2 regions of the Celeribacter baekdonensis genome follow, and region 2 is predicted to be linked to the other one. Evidence: riboswitches for the same ligand, from Rfam matches in the RefSeq annotation. Region 2 holds a riboswitch; the other holds the start of a gene.
What was found. Region 2 has a riboswitch for cobalamin ahead of DA792_RS15325 (energy-coupling factor ABC transporter permease). Riboswitches for the same ligand answer to the same signal wherever they lie in the genome.
Positions count from the first base shown of each region.

Region 1 (8,504 bases), on a different contig from region 2:
GTCATGTGGGGCGGTCCTGATGTGTGAGAGGGGTGGCGGCCTTAGAGGCTGCAAATGCATAGGTGCTGTCGCGGGCGAGGGTTTTTTGTTCGGCGCGATCAAGGCGCGCTAATATCTGTGCAAGCCCTTCGCCCCGCGCCTGTGCCCGCCGTACGATTTTGCGACAGGATGCGGGTGACCACGGCAATGTGGCCTCTGACAACCACGCGCGCACGGGGGCGGGCAAGTTGTCATAGGCGCGCATCGGGTCTTCACTGCGGCGTTTGGGTTTAAGGCCCGTGGTGCCTCGGTTCGTCGCTCTCATCGCGCCGCCTCCGAGGCCTCTGGGCAATGGCGAAGAGGGCTCATGCCACCGCCGCACGCCGCCAGACCGGAAAGGGATCAGGCAAATCGGTCCGTGCATCGGGGCTGGCGGCCAGATGTTCGGGCACAAGGCAGGCGTCCAAACGCGCCTTGAGCGTGGGCCAGTCGATCCCCGAGCCGATAAAGACGATTTCCTGCCTGCGGTCGCCCCAAGGTTCGGCCCAATGCGCGGTCATATAGTCGCGCGCGCTGTCATTGTCCGGCCAGCGGTCTTTGGGCACCGAGGCCCACCATGTGCCAAGAGGTTTGACCGACGACAGCGCCCCGGCAAGCGAGAATTCCGCCACCCAATCCGGCTGTGTCGCGATCCAGAAATGGCCTTTGGCGCGGATCACGCCGCTCATCTCACCGTTCAATACCGCCATGATTTTCTCTGGTTCAAACGGTCGGCGGGCGCGGTAGACATGGCTGGTGACGCCGTATTCTTCGGTCTCGGGCACATGATCGGCAAAGCCATAAAGTTCCTTGGCCCACATCGGATGTTCATGCGCCTTCTCAAAATCAAACAACCCGGTGTCGAGGATCGCTTCCGTCGGCACCTCACTGTGATTGGCCTCGATGATCCGTGCATCGGCGTTCAGGCTGCGGATGATTTTGCGCGCGGCGTCTACCTGCTGCGGATCGGCGTCACCGACCTTATTGAGGATCACCACATCGGCAAATTCGATCTGTTCGACCAAGAGGTTGACCAAGGTGCGTTCGTCTTCGTCGCCCAGCGTTTCGCCCCGGTCGCGCAGGAAATCATGGCTGGAATAATCCCGCAGCAGGTTCACGGCATCGACCACGGTCACCATCGTATCGAGGCGCGACACATCCGACAGGCTCTCGCCGGCCTCATCCCGAAAATCAAAGGTCGCGGCCACGGGCAGAGGTTCAGAAATTCCGGTCGACTCGATCAACAGGTAGTCAAACCGGCCATCCTCGGCCAGCCGCCGCACCTCTTGTAAAAGATCGTCTCGCAGGGTGCAGCAGATGCAGCCATTCGACATTTCGACCAATGTTTCATCTGTATGGCTGAGGTTTGCCCCCCCCTCGCGCACCAGATCGGCGTCGATGTTGACCTCTGACATGTCGTTGACGATCACCGCCACGCGCCGCCCCTCGCGGTTGTTCAACACCCGGTTCAAAAGCGTGGTTTTCCCCGCGCCGAGAAAGCCGGACAAAACGGTGACGGGAAGGCGAGGATCGGTCATGGGGCATCTCCTGTGGTGCACAACATGTCAAAATCTGCGCGGGGCAGCCTTCGGCATGATATGTTACTTTATAACGTAACAGTTCAGATAAAGGAAATGTAATAACATGACAATACCTGCGTGATCAGAACCTGAATTTTTGCCAACACTCAGCACAACGGCGCAGGTAAGCCGTTTGTTTTCATTCATACAGCAGTCAAAATTGACGCGACACCGCTTTGGATGACCCAAAGATCGCCGTCAGGCCTATGCAAACTGAGGTGGATTTTGATGGCCGTTTTAGGAAAAATACTGGCGATCAACCAGCCAATCCTGCGCGCCTTGAAGCGTGGCACGATAGACGGCGGCGCCAATCGCTTCGCCCGCCGCCGTGTGCAGGCCAGCATAATCGTCAGACCCCTGTGGCGCGGCAATCGCGATACAGTCGGTGCCGGTCCCCGTGGCCATGCCCGTTGCGGCGCCACCCTCAAGCGGCAGGGCGGCGTCAAGAATGGCTGTGGTGCGGGCCTCGGCGATGATTGTGAGGGCCTCAATCAACCCGGCCTGCGACAGGCCATGGCTTAGCCGCACCGCGATGTTGATTGTGCCCCAGGCCCCCTGAGGGCGCACCACCCGCATCCCCACACGTTCGGCATTGGACAGGCCAACGGTGGCCACGCACGTAGCGCAAACCCCCTCCACCACCGCCTCAGCATGTTGAAAACGGCGCACATCGCGCGAGGTTAAAAAGGCCACGGCGTCCTGTGCTCCAAGCCCCGCCAATTCCTCCAAAAGCCATGCGCGCGCATCCAATGTTTCGGTCAGATCGGCGTTGCGCACCTCGCGCCACAGAATGCGCCGCGCGGTGACAAACCCCGGACGGTTCAGCGCCCAACTGAGCACCTGCATTTCCTGCCCAAGATCGAACGACAGCCATGGTCGGGTCAGTTCGACACTCATTCCAACACCTCGAGCGGCTGAAACACCGGACCTTTGGGCGTGGCTTCGAACCAGGCCGAAATGCCGAATGTATCGCGCAAAAGCGCGGGCGTCAGCACCGTGGTGGGCGCACCATCGGCAACGATACGCCCCTGATCCAGCACAATCAGCCGCGTGCAATGGCGCACACCAAGACCCAGATCATGCAGCGACACGATCACCGCGCGTCCCTCTGCCAGCCCCTCTGCCCCCTGTTCGGCGGCAAGCGATGCAAAGGTGCGCATGGTCGAAATTTGATGCGCGGGGTCGAGCCCGGCAATCGGTTCGTCCGCCATCAAAAGCGGCGCCTCCTGCGCCAGAGCGCGCGCCATCAAAACGCGGGCCTGTTCGCCCCCCGACAGGGCCGTGACGATGCGATGGCGGAACGCGGCCAGCCCCATCCGCTCAAGCGCCCGATCCACCGCCGCGCGGTCCTCGGCCGTGGCGCGCTGCCCCGGCGTCAAATGCGGCGTGCGGCCCAGCGTCACCAATGTTTCAACCGACACCGGCCACGCGATCTCACGCGATTGCGGCATCCACGCGGCGGCTCGGCCCCGTGTCCGTGGGGGCAGTTGCGCCAAAGACGAATGTCCCTGATGCGGTAAAAGCCCCAAAATAGCGCGCATCAGCGTGGTCTTTCCCGCGCCATTTGGCCCGATCAATCCGACGACTTCGCCCTTTTGTACGGTCAGGGAGACGTCTTGCAACACCGCCCTGCCGCCAAGCGAAACGGAGAGCCCTTTGACAGAGAGCAACGTCATAGCCCTCTCCGCGTGCGATAAATCAGATGCAGGAACAGCGGCGCACCGACCAGTGCCGTCACCACGCCAAGTTTCAGGTCGCGCATGGGTAAAATCACCCGCACAACACTATCCGCCGCCAAAAGCATCACCGCACCTCCAAGGGCTGAGGCCCAGAGAAGCCGCCCGGGACGGGCGCCGACCAAGCCACGCAGCATGTGCGGCACCACAAGGCCGACAAACCCAATCGCGCCCGCAACGGCGGTGGAGGCGCCAACCACACAGGCCGTGCCAAACACCAACAACAGGCGCAGTTGAACAAGGTTGATCCCCATCGCTTGCGCCGCATCTTCACCCAATGTCAGCGCATCAAGCCCCCGGCGCATCATCGCCAACATCCCCAGCCCCAGACCAATCAGCGGCAGCGCCAACCAGACATGGGTCATCGACCGATCAGCCAGAGAACCCATCATCCAAAACACGATGTCATTGGCCGCGAAAGGATTAGGCGACAGGTTCAAAACCAAAGAGGTCAAGGCCCCGGCAAGGGCCGAAATCGCAATGCCCGCAAGGATCAGCGTCAATGACCCGCCGCGAGGGCCCGCCAAAGCCAACACCAAGACCACCCCGATCAATGCGCCCGCCAGCGCCGACAACGGCAGCGCCAGCGTGGCGGTGGCCGCTATGCCAGTTTGGATCGCAATCACCGCGCCCAAAGCCGCTGATCCCGACACGCCGATCAGCCCCGGATCGGCCAATGGATTGCGCAGATAGCCCTGCATCGCCGCCCCTGACATCCCAAGAGCGGCCCCGATCATCAGCGCCAAAAGCGCACGCGGCAGGCGGATTTCACGCATCACCAGCGGTACGGGACCATCGCCGCCAAAGACCAGCGCGCGCAAACTGTCCAGTGGCGCAATGCCTGCCGGGCCGATCATCAAGGCCACGCCAAAAAGCGTCCCCATCAGGATCAAAAGGATCACATAGAGGCGCATCAATCCTCTCCGTTTGTCAGCGTATGGCGCAGGCTTACCATCTGCGCGACCGCGTGCAAAACATAAGGCGTGCCGCAGACCCAATCGCTATCGGACACGCTGGCGTTTGCGCGTCTGTCTTGGGTGGCGCGCAGGGCGGGATGGCTCAGGATATCTTCGGCGCGCGAGCCGCCCGGATAGGGCCGGCTGGTGATCACCGCTTCGGGGGCTTTCATCACCAACACCTCAAGAGGCATGTTGCCGCCCCAGGCATAGGTCGGCTCGTCGGCCAGATTGGTGAACCCTGCCGTGGCCAAGATTTGTCCCGACAGGCTTTGCGCCCCTGAGGTATAGCCGTTGGCCTCATAGAGCACGGCGGTGGGGCTACGACCGCCCTCATTTTGAAAGGCTTTCAAATCCGCGTCATAGGCCGTAATGACCTCTGCGGCTTTGTCCTGTTGGCCCAAAACATCGCCCATCCGCGCGATCTGTGCGGGCACGTCGTCCAGTGTGGTGACAGGCGCGAAAATCTCGACCCGTATGCCCAGACGTTGCAATAAGGCGACGGTGGCGCGAGAAGTATATGCCCCGGCAACCACCAGATCAGGCTGCATCAGATAAATCTCTTCGGCCTGACCGCGGTTGGCGGGATAGGCTTTGGCCTCGTCCGCCATTGCGGACGAGCGCGGATCTGAGGCTAAGAAAGACACCGATTTTAATTGTCCCTGTGCGGCCAGCATCATCGCAAGCTGATCGGTGCACAGGTTCATCGAGACAACGCGTGCGGGGGCCTCCGCGTGCGTCATGACGGGGGCGCTGCATATCAGCACCCCCGACAGAGCGAGACCAAAAATGGCCCTAGAACTGCGCATTGAGCCCGACGTAAACGGCGCGGCCCCGCGTGGCATAGCCCCAAACATCGGTGGTCTCCGCATCAAAGAGATTGTCGACCCGCCCGGTGAGTTGCACATGATCTGTCAGATCATAATGCGCCGCCACATTGACGGTGGTGAAGCTGGGCAGTTTGACCGTTTGATAGCTCCCCCAGTACTGCGTGTCGTAATTGCCCGCCACATGGCGCAGATCGGCCGAAACCGAGCCGCGCCCGCCAAAGGCGTCAAGCGTGCCGCCAAGTGTCAATTCGTGGCGCGGACGGCGGATTTCGACGCTTTTGTCGGGGTTTTCGGCCTCAAGATAGGTGTAGCCTAGACGCAGAGACAGCGCGTCGGTGGCCTCAAGCACACCTGCAATCTCAACGCCGCGTCGATGACTGTTCCCGATCTGGTTGATACTCGTGTAGGTTCCTGGCCCAGTGTTGAGGTCCGTGATCTCATCCTTCAGCCGCTCGTAAAACAGGGTCACATCCACCGTGCCGCGATCGCTAAAAATCGGCAGTTCGACACCGAGATCATAGCTGAGATTGCGCTCGGGTTGCAGGTTCGGGTTCCCAGTATAACCAAAGGCGTCGGCATAGAGTTCGAAATAGGTGGGATTGACCACCCCCTCGCCCGCAGAGCCATGTAAGCGCACACCATTGTCCATGAGATAGGACAGGCCGAGGTTCCATGTTGTCGCATCCTTGAAGACATCGTTGTCGTCGAACCGCGCTCCGGCTTGAACATCAAACCCTGAGGCAAAGCTACCGCGATATTCGAGTGCCACGGATGTTGCCGCGCGGCCATAGGCCGGGTTCGAGCTGCTGTCATCTTCGCGATGTTCCAGCAAAAGGTTCACAAGTTGATCCGCCTGATCCACCGCGCCGTCAATGCCATAGCTGAGCCGGTATTTCACCGCGTCAGTGGTGGTTTTGGTGGTGGCCCCGCCATTGTTTTGCAACTGATTGCGGGTGGTTTCAACGGCCAGACGGTGGGTCAATCGCCCCTCCATCATGCTGTATTCGCCAAAGACGCCAGCAGTCAGCTCATCACGATTGGCATACTGGCTGGGATCATCCATCATATAGCTGTCCGCATCGCTCGCCAGCCAATTTGCGCTGTCATATTCGTAGCGTTCCTCAGAGCGGCGCAGGGTAAAGCCCAGTTTCAGAGCGTCCGTCGCCTGATAATCGCCCGACAGGATCGCGGTGGAGCGCGTCAGCCCGTCCTTTTCACCACCATCGCCCGATTGATCAAAGCCCGGATCATCCATGTGTGACAATGCCAAAGACACACCGCCACGCGCGTCCCTGCGTGCCACAAAGGTGCTTGCGGTGGTGCCGGAACCAACCTCAATGCGACCATTCAGTGTTGTGCCCTCGCCGCCTTTGCGGGTGATGATGTTGATCACACCGGCGGAAGCATTTGAGCCGTAATAGACCGATTGCGGGCCGCGCAGCACTTCGATGCGCTCGATATTGGCGGTTTCCAGACCGCTGAAAATATATTCCCCATCGCCCCCGGCGGCGGCAATGCCGTCGATCAGGACCAGCGTGTGGTTGCCCTCGCCGCCACGCATACGAACTTGGGTCGAACTGGGACCAGAGCCACTGACCGATACACCGGGCAAAGCGCGCAGCGCGTCCTGCACCGTGGTGATGCCGCGATCCTTGATGTCATCTGCGGTCACGACACTGACGGCGCGGCCATATTTTTCGGCGGCAATCGGGGATAGCCCGCCGGTGACGATGATCTCGTCCAAAACGAATGTGTCCTGCGCGACAACCGGCGCGGAGAGTGAGAGCAGGCCAGCGGATGCGGCCAAAACGGTAAAGCGGTTCATGTATATCCCTCGAAAACGCCCCTTGAAGGTCGCGGATGTGAACAATGTCAGTCGAGGGAAAGTGACCCCCCGCAGACGGTGAAATCACCACATGCGGAACGTCCGCAGCCCGGCACGCCCCACGCGTCCGAACAGGGTGAGCACCTTGGCAGGTCTCCTGACTCACGGGTCTTAGCTGGGCCGAACCTTCCCGTCGCCCAATGTGCGACAGTGGCATTTTCCGGCTTCGCTCTCCGCCTACAGTTGCGGGGGCAGTTGTGGACTTGGCACCCATTGGGTGAACCGAACCACATTCCCTTTTAACCGGACGGAGAACCGCCCGGACCAAAGCGGGTTTTTCCTAATGGGAATCATGGGCGCTGTGAAGCCTAAAAACGGGGCTGATCCATGTTTGCGCTCCCACGCCCGTTTGCGTGCAACAGGCTGTTATACGCTAACCAGCATCGTCCAGTGCCACATGTCACGCGAGGCTTGCGACAATCGAAGGCCGCTGTGACAGCCGGTCGACATAGGCCTGAAGGGCAGCCGGAAGCTCGACGCCAATCCGGTCGTGCCATGACAAAAGATAATAGGCGGCAGCATCTGCGATGGTGAACCCGTCGAACAGATAAGGTCCGTCGCCGAGTTGACGGGTGAGGCGATCAAACCCGTCGGTCACAACGCCCTGCCCGTGCTGACGCAACTCCGTCTGAACCGTCGGATCGGAGGTGAATTTCTGCGGCATCATGGCAAACACCGACCCCCGCATATGCAGGCCAGAGACGATATGTTCGGTCAGTTCCATCACACGCACCTCCTGCTCCAACGCTTTGGGCAACAGCGCCGCATCTGGAAAGCGGCGGGCCAGCCAATAGGCAATCACCGGAAATTCGGTCAAAACATCGCCATTCGGCAGCAACAGCGCCGGCACCTTTCCCTTTGGGTTCAGCGCCAGATAGGATGCGCTGCGCTGCGCGCCCTGTTTCAGGTCCGTGACCTCCACCGTGTAGGGGCACCCGATCTGTTCGAGCAGAATACGAATACCCAGTGAGCAGGAGCCCGGAGAATGGAACAGTTTCATTTTGCGCATCCCTATAATTTGACTCTGAGGTAGATCAGGGGCGGAGAAAGGCAAACCAAAGCGTGCCCCTGTCCATCCATCAGACAGTGCACATGCGGTGTTTGCCGTGGGCTGGGCGGTCAATCCGGCAAGGACCCGGCGATTTTATCGGCAAGCTCTGAGAGAGCTGCGGTGAAGGTCTCGCGCGCTTTGCCGGTGCTCATGGCGCTGCGAATCCAGATGATCGAGACACAGCCCAAAACATTGCCGCCCGATCTGATCGGCACGGCAAGCGATGCTGTTTGCGCGCGAAATTCGCCACTGTCGCGGATGGCGACGCCACGTGCGCGGGTCTGTTCAAACAATTGCTCCAACCAGCGCGGTTCCAAAAACGGAACATCCTCAGGATCATTGAGCCGACGCAGATGTTCTAGGATCAAAAGCCGTTCCTCATCCGAACAAAAACTCAGATAGGCCCGCCCCGCCGAGGTGCGCAACACCGGTAATTTATACCCGGTCA
Region 1 covers NZ_CP028472.1:307,972-316,475, reverse strand. The annotation lists gene DA792_RS01500 (DUF6525 family protein) at 2-304, opposite strand; gene zigA (zinc metallochaperone GTPase ZigA) at 345-1,556, opposite strand; gene DA792_RS01490 (adenosylcobinamide amidohydrolase) at 1,836-2,495, opposite strand; gene DA792_RS01485 (ABC transporter ATP-binding protein) at 2,492-3,274, opposite strand; gene DA792_RS01480 (FecCD family ABC transporter permease) at 3,271-4,248, opposite strand; gene DA792_RS01475 (ABC transporter substrate-binding protein) at 4,248-5,099, opposite strand; gene DA792_RS01470 (TonB-dependent receptor plug domain-containing protein) at 5,086-6,945, opposite strand; cobalamin riboswitch at 7,076-7,289, opposite strand; gene DA792_RS01465 (glutathione S-transferase family protein) at 7,406-8,005, opposite strand; gene DA792_RS01460 (DNA-binding transcriptional regulator) at 8,125-8,504, opposite strand, start outside.
Region 1: another riboswitch for cobalamin. It lies ahead of DA792_RS01470 (TonB-dependent receptor plug domain-containing protein); the one in region 2 lies ahead of DA792_RS15325 (energy-coupling factor ABC transporter permease).

Region 2 (8,504 bases):
TCGAACGGCGTGGTCGCAACCCGTCGGGAGTTGCCAAAGCTTGCCCATTTGAGTGCGGTGACCACGCCACACGGGATTTCTTTGTCTTTTGAAAGTGATCGTTTCGATATCCCGTTTCCGTCGGGTGCGCCCTGCAAGGTCAAAGTGTTTTCGACCGAAATCGAGGGGGTTGAGGATGCTGGAAACTACGCCTCGCATTTCCTGTCCTCCGCTCTCGAACGTGAAGTGAGGCTGGTTTATTTTCCCGACACGGCACAGCGTGTCGTGGACCGCGCCTATACGCCGAGTGACCATTTCACGGCACTGTCGGATGGGTTTCCTGTGCTTTTGACCACGCAAGCCTCGTTGGCCGAACTCAATGCGGAGCTTGAAATCCCCGTAGAAATGCGCCGTTTCCGTCCGAATATGGTGGTCGGCGGCGATATCGAACCTTGGTCCGAAGACACATGGAAAGTGATCCGCATCGGGTCGACGATTTTCCGTGTGGTCAAACCCTGTGAGCGTTGCGTCATGGTCACGCAAGATCCAAGCACCGGCGAGCAGACCCATCGCAACGAGCCGCTGGCAACCCTGCGGCGCATTCATCGGGCGGTAACTGGCAAAATCATCTTTGGCCAAAATCTTGTGGTCGAAGAACCGGGCAGCATTGTGCTTGGGGATGAGGTTGAAGTGCTGGAAAGTGGCCCCTCGAACCTTTTGGACCCCAAACGGGGCGACACGCAGTCATTTTAGCTCACTACGCTGTGTGAGTGCGATTGACAGAGACATTTTAACGCTCTGTTAACCATGTCCGACCAATCTGGGGGGATGAAACACATCCTCGCCCTTCTGCCGTTTTTGATCCTCCCGGCCTGCGCGATCGACAGCCCTGCCTTGGGCTATTCCCGCGCGGGGTTTTCGACCGTCGAGTTGGGGGGGAATACCTACAGGGTCTACACTGAAGAGACCCGCAATTGTGTCGAAGTGCACCGGGTGAACATGGTGTTCCCCCCTCCCTCACGTTTGCAAATTCTGTTGGAAATGGAAGAAGCTGCGGTTCAGGTGACGGGTTGCACCCTCAAAAAGGGAACATTCGTTGGCGATCAAGCTATGTCCAAAGGTCAGCTGGATTGCAGCACTGGGACTGCGGCCAAAGAGTGGGTTGCGGGGACCTGTAACATCAAGCCTTGGCGGCGGCGTTGAGGCGTTTCTGAAAGGTGATCGAGGTGGGGCGATCATATCCCTCATGTGCCGTGCGCCCATGCTCTTCAAAGCCTAAAGCGTGGAATGTGGCGTGGTTTTCGACCAATTCCACCCGGGTCTGAAGTTCCAAGACCGTAAGCCCCATGTCCAACGCTCGCGCTTCGGCGTGACGAATGAGCTGACGGGCAAGCCCCTGTCCACGCAGGGTTTTTGCTACCGCAAGCTTGCCGATATAAAGTCGTCCGGCCATTTGCGTCAGGATCACACAGGCGCCGATTGGCGTGCCCATGGCCCAAATTTCATGAATATCGGCCTCCTTCACAAGCGTCTCCAAAGTGAGGCGATGCATCGAGGAGGGCGGATCAACCCGCCCATCCATATCGGCAAATTCCGCTTGGATCAGTCGCAAAACCTCCGGCACACGTGAATCATGTGCTAAAATTCGTTCCGGGATCATGTAAGCCCCTCCAAAAGTGCGCGCGCCGAATTGGATCGAGGCCGCCACAGCCCACGTCCTATCGCTTCCAAAAGCCGCTCTGCCATTTCCTTTAGCGCAGGTGCATTGTGATCCGCAATAAATGTGCGGGTCTCGTCATCCTCAAGGAAAGCGCCGTAAACCAGATCGAAATGGTGGTCCTTGACCGCATGGGTCGTGGCCGAAAAGGCAAAGAGGTAATCAACCGTGGCAGCGATCTCAAACGCGCCTTTGTAGCCATGACGTTTGACCCCGTCGATCCATTTTGGATTGACCACACGAGAGCGGATCACCCGACCGATTTCTTCGTCCAATGTACGGATCACCGGGCGTTCCGGGCGGGAATGGTCGTTGTGATAAATCGGCCGATCTTGTCCCTGCAATGTCGCCACTGCCGCCGCTGCACCGCCCTCAAATTGGTAGTAATCGTCGCTGTCCAACAGGTCATGTTCGCGGTTGTCTTGGTTTTGCACGATGGCCTCGACCTCTGACAGGCGTGCGGCAAATCCGGCGCGGTCTTTGACGCCCTCTTGCCCTGCACCATAGGCATATCCGCCCCATTCCAAATAGGCATCGGCCAGATCGGATCGGTTGTCCCAGATCCGCTCATCAATCATCGCCTGAAGCCCCGCACCATAAGCGCCGGGTTTTGACCCAAACACCCGTGCCGTGCTTTCGCCACGGCGCGCCCGCGCTGCGGCGGGGTTGTCCAATTCAGGTTCGTCCAAAGCCTGAACCGCGCGCGCAGCGCTATCGACCAGCGCGATCAGTTGTGGAAACGCATCGCGGAAAAAGCCGGAAACCCTAAGCGTCACATCCACCCGCGGACGCCCCAAAACGGACGCTGGTAGGATTTCAAATCCGGTGACGCGGCGCGACATCGCATCCCATGTGGGTTTGACCCCCATCAGGGCCAAAGCCTGGGCAATGTCGTCGCCGCCCGTGCGCATATTGGCAGTGCCCCAAGCGGTCACCAGCATCGCGCGCGGCCAGTCGCCTTGGTCCTGTAAATGCCGTTCAATCAAAAGATTGGCGGATTTCCAGCCCAGTTGCCACGCGGTTTGGGTGGGCACGGCGCGGGCATCGACGGAGAAAAAGTTGCGCCCGGTGGGTAGGACATCCAAGCGCCCGCGTGTGGGTGCCCCAGAAGGGCCGGGCGGTACAAAACGGCCATCAAGGCCGGTCAAAAGTGCGGACATTTCGGCGGGACCACAGGCGGTCACCGTGGGCAACACGGTATCGCGCAGATGTGCCAATACCAGTGCGGAGGCCGGGCCGGGGGCGTCAGCGTGCTCATCCAAAAGGGTTGCACACAACAGCTCCAACCGCTCAACGGTGTCGCCATGACTGCGCCAATTTGAATTGCTGACTTCGGTCAGGCAGTCCGGCTTCGGCCCCTTCCATGGTGCGGCCAAGTCACAGTCCAGCGGGTCGAATTTGAGAGCCAAATCCAGCGCCAAGGCCCGCACAAAGGAGGCGTCTGGCCCAGTACCATTGCCCCGAGGCACGCGCACCAAAGCCAGACCCAAATCCCGCGCCAAACGGCCTTTGGGGGCTGTGCCAAAAATGTGCAACCCATCGCGAATCTGCGCTTCTTTGAGTTCGCACAAATAGGCGTCCAGTTTCGCCAGATCTCCATCTTCGTCGCGCCCGGTCATACCGACGTCGCGGTCCAACCCGGTCACGGACGAGAGGCTCAAAATCTCTTTGCGCAGGCTAACAATGCGACGTGGATCGACTCCTGCGGCTTCGAAATACTCGTCCACCAAGGCTTCAAGGTCGCGCAGAGGACCGTAGGTTTCGGCGCGGGTCAAAGGTGGGGTCAGGTGATCCAAAATCAACGCCTGCGTGCGTCGTTTGGCCTGTGTGCCCTCGCCCGGATCGTTGACGATAAACGGATAGAGATGCGGCATCGGCCCCATAATGATCTCGGGATAACAGGTTTCCGAGAGCGCAAGCGCTTTGCCCGGCAGCCATTCGAGGTTGCCATGTTTGCCCATATGGACCAGTGCATCGGCTCCAAATTCAAAGCGGAGCCAAAAGTAAAAGGCCAGATAGTTGTGTGGCGGGACCAGATCGGGGGCATGATAGGTTTCAGTTGGATCAATGTTATACCCGCGCGCGGGCTGAATGCCGACGACCGCGTTGCCAAAGGTCAGCACCGAAAGGGCAAAGCCATCTTGGCCCACAAACGGGTCGTCTTCGGGGGGCCCCAACGCGCCTCAATCTCTTTTTGAACCTCGTAAGGTATAGAATTATATGCACTTTTATATGCGTCGAGCGACAATCGTACACCGCCTTCGCGTGTGGAACGATCTGTCAGCCAATTGGTCGGTCCGGCCAAGACCGCTTGCATCAATGCATCGCTGTCATCGGGCGCACCTATGATGCAATACCCCGCAGCACCAAGCTCTTTGAGGGTGTTCACCGTGGCGGCGGGTGTGTCGAGGCCGACACCATTGGCCAAGCGTCCATCTTTGTTTGGATAGTTGGCAAGGATCAGCGCCAGTTTGCGCTCCGCCTTATCGGTCCGGCGCAGGCGGGCCCAGCGGGCGGTCAGTTCCGCAACAAAAGCAATGCGCGATCCGTCAGCGTGATAGGTGGCGATGGTGCATTCTGTGGCGGCGTCAAAATAAGCCTCACCTTTGAATGAGACGGCACGAGACAGGATGCGTCCGTCGATTTCCGGCAAGGCGACGTTCATCGCGATGTCGCGGGCCGACAGTCCGGTTGTGCCCGCGTCCCATGCCTCATGCGACGCCCCCGCAAGCACGACTTGAAACACTGGGGCCTGATTGGCCGAGGGGGCGGCGAGGGGATTGTCCGGGCCTCCGCCATCGGGAGTGCCGACTGCGAAGGCTGTACAATTGAGGATGACATCTGGCGGCGCGTCCAAAAACAGGGCTTCTAATGTGGCGGCGGAAATCGGATCTTTGAGTGAGGCGACAAAGATCGGCATCGGGTTGAGTCCCTGACGCAACAGTGATTTCACCAAACGGTTGATCGGCGCAAGACCTGCGCCCTGAACCAGCGCACGATAAAAGATCAACGGTACAACGGGGGCGCTCTCTTGCCAGTGCAATTTTAGCTGATCCAGGTCAGCTATCCCGTCGCCGGGCCAATAAAGCCCCGCGCGCAACAGCGGTTTGGCTGGGCCGGGCTTGTCGCCACCGTCGATCAGCGCGCGTGCATAGGACAAAAACGCGACCGCATTATCCGCCCCGCCTTCGGTCAGATAGGCCCAAAGTTGATGATAATCCTCTGTCGGGATGGTCGACAAAGCGGCCAATTCCGCGTCGGGTTTGTCATCTCCGGGCAGGGCCACGAAAGGCACGCCCGCCTCATGCAGTCGCGCGGCATATTGTTCCACACCATATTTCCAATAGCCCGATCCGCCGAGCACGCGCGCGATCACCAGTTTGGATTTGGTGGCGCAGTCATCCAGATGCATGTCGACCGACATCGGGTGACGCAGATGCAACATCGAGGCCAAGCGCATCGCAGGGGGCTCAGTCATCATGGTGCGCGCCTCAGCGAGCAGAGCAAGCTCCGTGTCCGCAGCGGAAATCACCACCAAATCGGCGGGGGTTTGACCCAGATCGACGGCATCTTTGCCGTCATCAATGGAGCCGGGGGTGGCCGCGAGCAGGTGCATCGCTTTCTCTTTCCTTGTCTTAGCGCGCGTCTTGCGTCATGAGCGGGGAAACTCTCAGGAGACCCCTCAATGGATTATGGTAAAATGGGCGCCCCAAAACGTGGCAAGAACGCACCGAAGCATGATGAACATAACGCCAAGGGGACATCGAAAAACCCCTATGGGACAAAGACGCCCAAGGCGGAACTTTTGGCCAGGATGAAAGCGGCGGCTGAGGCAAAGAAAAGCGACACGTAAACCGCTTTTCTCTTCTCATTTAGGCGCTCAGCGCGGCCTCGATTGCGTGACGATCAAGGCCCGCTTCGCCAATGACGACCAGTCGAGTGTCGCGGGCAGCGGCCCCAAAAGGTTGGTCGAAATAGTGATCGACGCGAGGGCCAACGGCCTGAACGGTGAGGCGCATTGGTTTGCCCTCGACCGCCACGAATCCTTTGAGGCGCAGAATGTCGTGGGCGCGGATCACTTCGGCGATTTGGCTGGCAAAGGCCTTTGGGTCTTTGATTTCGCCGCGTGTCACCACAAAGCTTTCAAATTCGTCGTGATCATGATGGTGGTGATCGTCGTGCCCCCCGTCGTCATGGTCGTCATCGTGGTGATGGTGATGCACCTCGCCGCGCGCGTCCATATCGCCTTCTGATCCAATCCCCTGACCCAACAGAACGTCAATCGGCAACACGCCCATGCTTGCGCGAACAACCTGAACACCGCCGCGTGCCTCGTCTTTGAGTTTGGCAACCAATGCGTCGGCATGATTCTCGCCCAAAAGATCGGCTTTGTTCACCACGATCATATCGGCACAGGCGATTTGATCCTCGAACAGTTCAGAGAGCGGGGTTTCGTGGTCGAGGTTTTCGTCCAGTTTGCGTTGGGCATCGACGGCGGCGACATTATGGGCGAACCGGCCCTCATCGACAGCCTTGCCATCAACCACGGTGATTACACCATCGACGGTGACTTTGGTCGAAATCTCGGGCCAATTAAAGGCGCGCACCAAAGGTTGCGGCAGCGCGAGGCCCGACGTTTCAATCACGATATGGTCGGGTTTATTGTCCCGCTCCAACAGTTTTTGCATTGTCGGGATGAAATCCTCCGCGACCGTGCAACAGATGCAGCCGTTCGAGAGCTCCATGATGTCGTCCTCGGTACAGGTCTCGTCGCCGCAGCCTTTGAGGATGTCACCATCGACGCCCAGATCACCAAACTCGTTGATAATCAACGCGATGCGTTTGCCGCCCGCGTTGGCCAACATGTGACGAATGAGGGTGGTTTTGCCCGCACCAAGAAAGCCGGTCACAACCGTTGCTGGAATTTTCGCAGCCATTTTATAATGTCCTTTATGAAAACGCCGGAGCCACAGGATGTCCCGAGCCCCGGCGTGAAATCACCGAAATGAGCAGTCTCAGGCGGCCAAAGTGCGCGGCGACACCAGGCCGGTGTTGCCCAGACCTTTGATTGTTTTCGCTCCTGCCAAAACGGCCAGATCCACCAGAGGCTCGATCAAAATGACGGTCATGTAGGCGGCGCCAAAGGTGCCGACAGACGCCAGCGTGGCGGCGGAGACGCCTTGGCCGTAGAGCGCCCAGAAACCAACCCAGGCCACAATCCCAGCCTGATAGGTGGTCGAGAGCGCGAGGGCTTGTTTGTAACTGACATCGGCATAGGCAGTGCCCGGTGCGATGATGCGATCTGCGACCGCTTTGATACCAAAGAGCGGTACAAGCAGGGTGGTGACGTTCATGCCGTATTGCGGCAGATCGAAGGGGGCAAAAAACAGACCCTGTGCCAAAAGACCAAGCATCAAACCGAGTGCGGCAGGGGCCGCGCCAAACAGCAAGAAGAGCGTGGAGCCGAGGATCAAATGGACCTCAGACACGCCAACCGCGTGATGTGGCAGCACTTGGAAAAAGGTAAACACCGCGGCGGTCGACAGGGCTGCACGGGCCACAAAAGAGGCCACGCCTTTTTCGCCCAAAGCAGCGATAGAGTGTTTGAGAGTGTAAAGACCAGCGCCAGCGGCGGTGGCATAAGACAGCGCAATTTTTGCACCAGTCACGATTCCGGGTTCGATATGCATCGACAAGTCCTCCTAGGCCGTCATCCCCGACGGCGGGTTGGTATGAGGTCACGGCAGGTTTCCTGGCTCGCGGGTCAAAGCACCTTCGTCACCTTCCCAGAACTATGTGTTCCAGTGGCATGTCGACGGGCACTCACCGCTTACAGTCGCGGGGGCGGCTGTGGTTTTGCGCCCCGATTTGGGTCTCGCGCACCACATTCCCATTTCTCCCCTAAACGCTTGGCGTCGTGATGGGGAACCATAACGCGCCTATTTGGCGCATTGGCTTGTGCAGGGTCAAGCGCTTTGATCTTTTGCATCGACTTTCTATGACCCTGCTCAAAGAGAGTGCGCGCTAAATCGCAATATTTTGTGGATAACTTCGGTGTTTTGCCCAGATGTCGGTGTCACCCGGTTGACACATCCGTCGCAGTCCCAAACAGTTTTATCCACAAAGGAATCAACATCGAGGCCCCATTTGCGTTTCACCCGCCTGCGTCTCAATGGCTTTAAAAGTTTTGTAGACCCCACCGATCTTGTGATCGCGGATGGGCTGACGGGTGTTGTCGGACCGAACGGTTGTGGCAAATCCAACCTGCTTGAGGCGCTGCGCTGGGTCATGGGGGAAACCCGTCCCAAGGCAATGCGCGGCGCTGGGATGGAAGACGTGATCTTTGCCGGTGCGGCCTCTCGACCGGCGCGGAATTTTGCCGAAGTCATGTTGATGATCGACAACTCGGATCGGTTGGCCCCCTCCGGATTTAATGACAGCGACACGGTTGAGATCATCCGCCGGATCACCCGCGACGCAGGGTCCGCCTATAAGGTCAATACCAAGGACGTGCGGGCGCGCGATGTGTCGATGTTGTTCGCCGATGCCTCCACCGGCGCGCATTCTCCGGCGCTGGTGCGTCAGGGCCAAATCTCCGAATTGATCAACGCCAAACCAACCTCGCGGCGACGCATCCTTGAGGAGGCGGCGGGGATTTCCGGCCTCTATCAACGTCGCCATGAAGCGGAGTTGAAACTCAAAGGTGCGGAGACCAATTTGGCCCGTGTCGATGATGTGATCGAACAGCTTGCGGCGCAATTGGCTTCCCTGGCGCGTCAGGCGCGACAGGCGGCGCGCTATCGTGAGA
Region 2 covers NZ_CP028475.1:2,368,927-2,377,430, reverse strand. The annotation lists gene DA792_RS15350 (MOSC domain-containing protein) at 1-732, shown strand, start outside; gene DA792_RS15345 (hypothetical protein) at 787-1,182, shown strand; gene DA792_RS15340 (GNAT family N-acetyltransferase) at 1,160-1,639, opposite strand; partial or broken gene cobN (cobaltochelatase subunit CobN) at 1,636-5,312, opposite strand; gene DA792_RS22460 (hypothetical protein) at 5,382-5,549, shown strand; gene cobW (cobalamin biosynthesis protein CobW) at 5,569-6,633, opposite strand; gene DA792_RS15325 (energy-coupling factor ABC transporter permease) at 6,712-7,386, opposite strand; cobalamin riboswitch at 7,422-7,644, opposite strand; gene smc (chromosome segregation protein SMC) at 7,844-8,504, shown strand, end outside.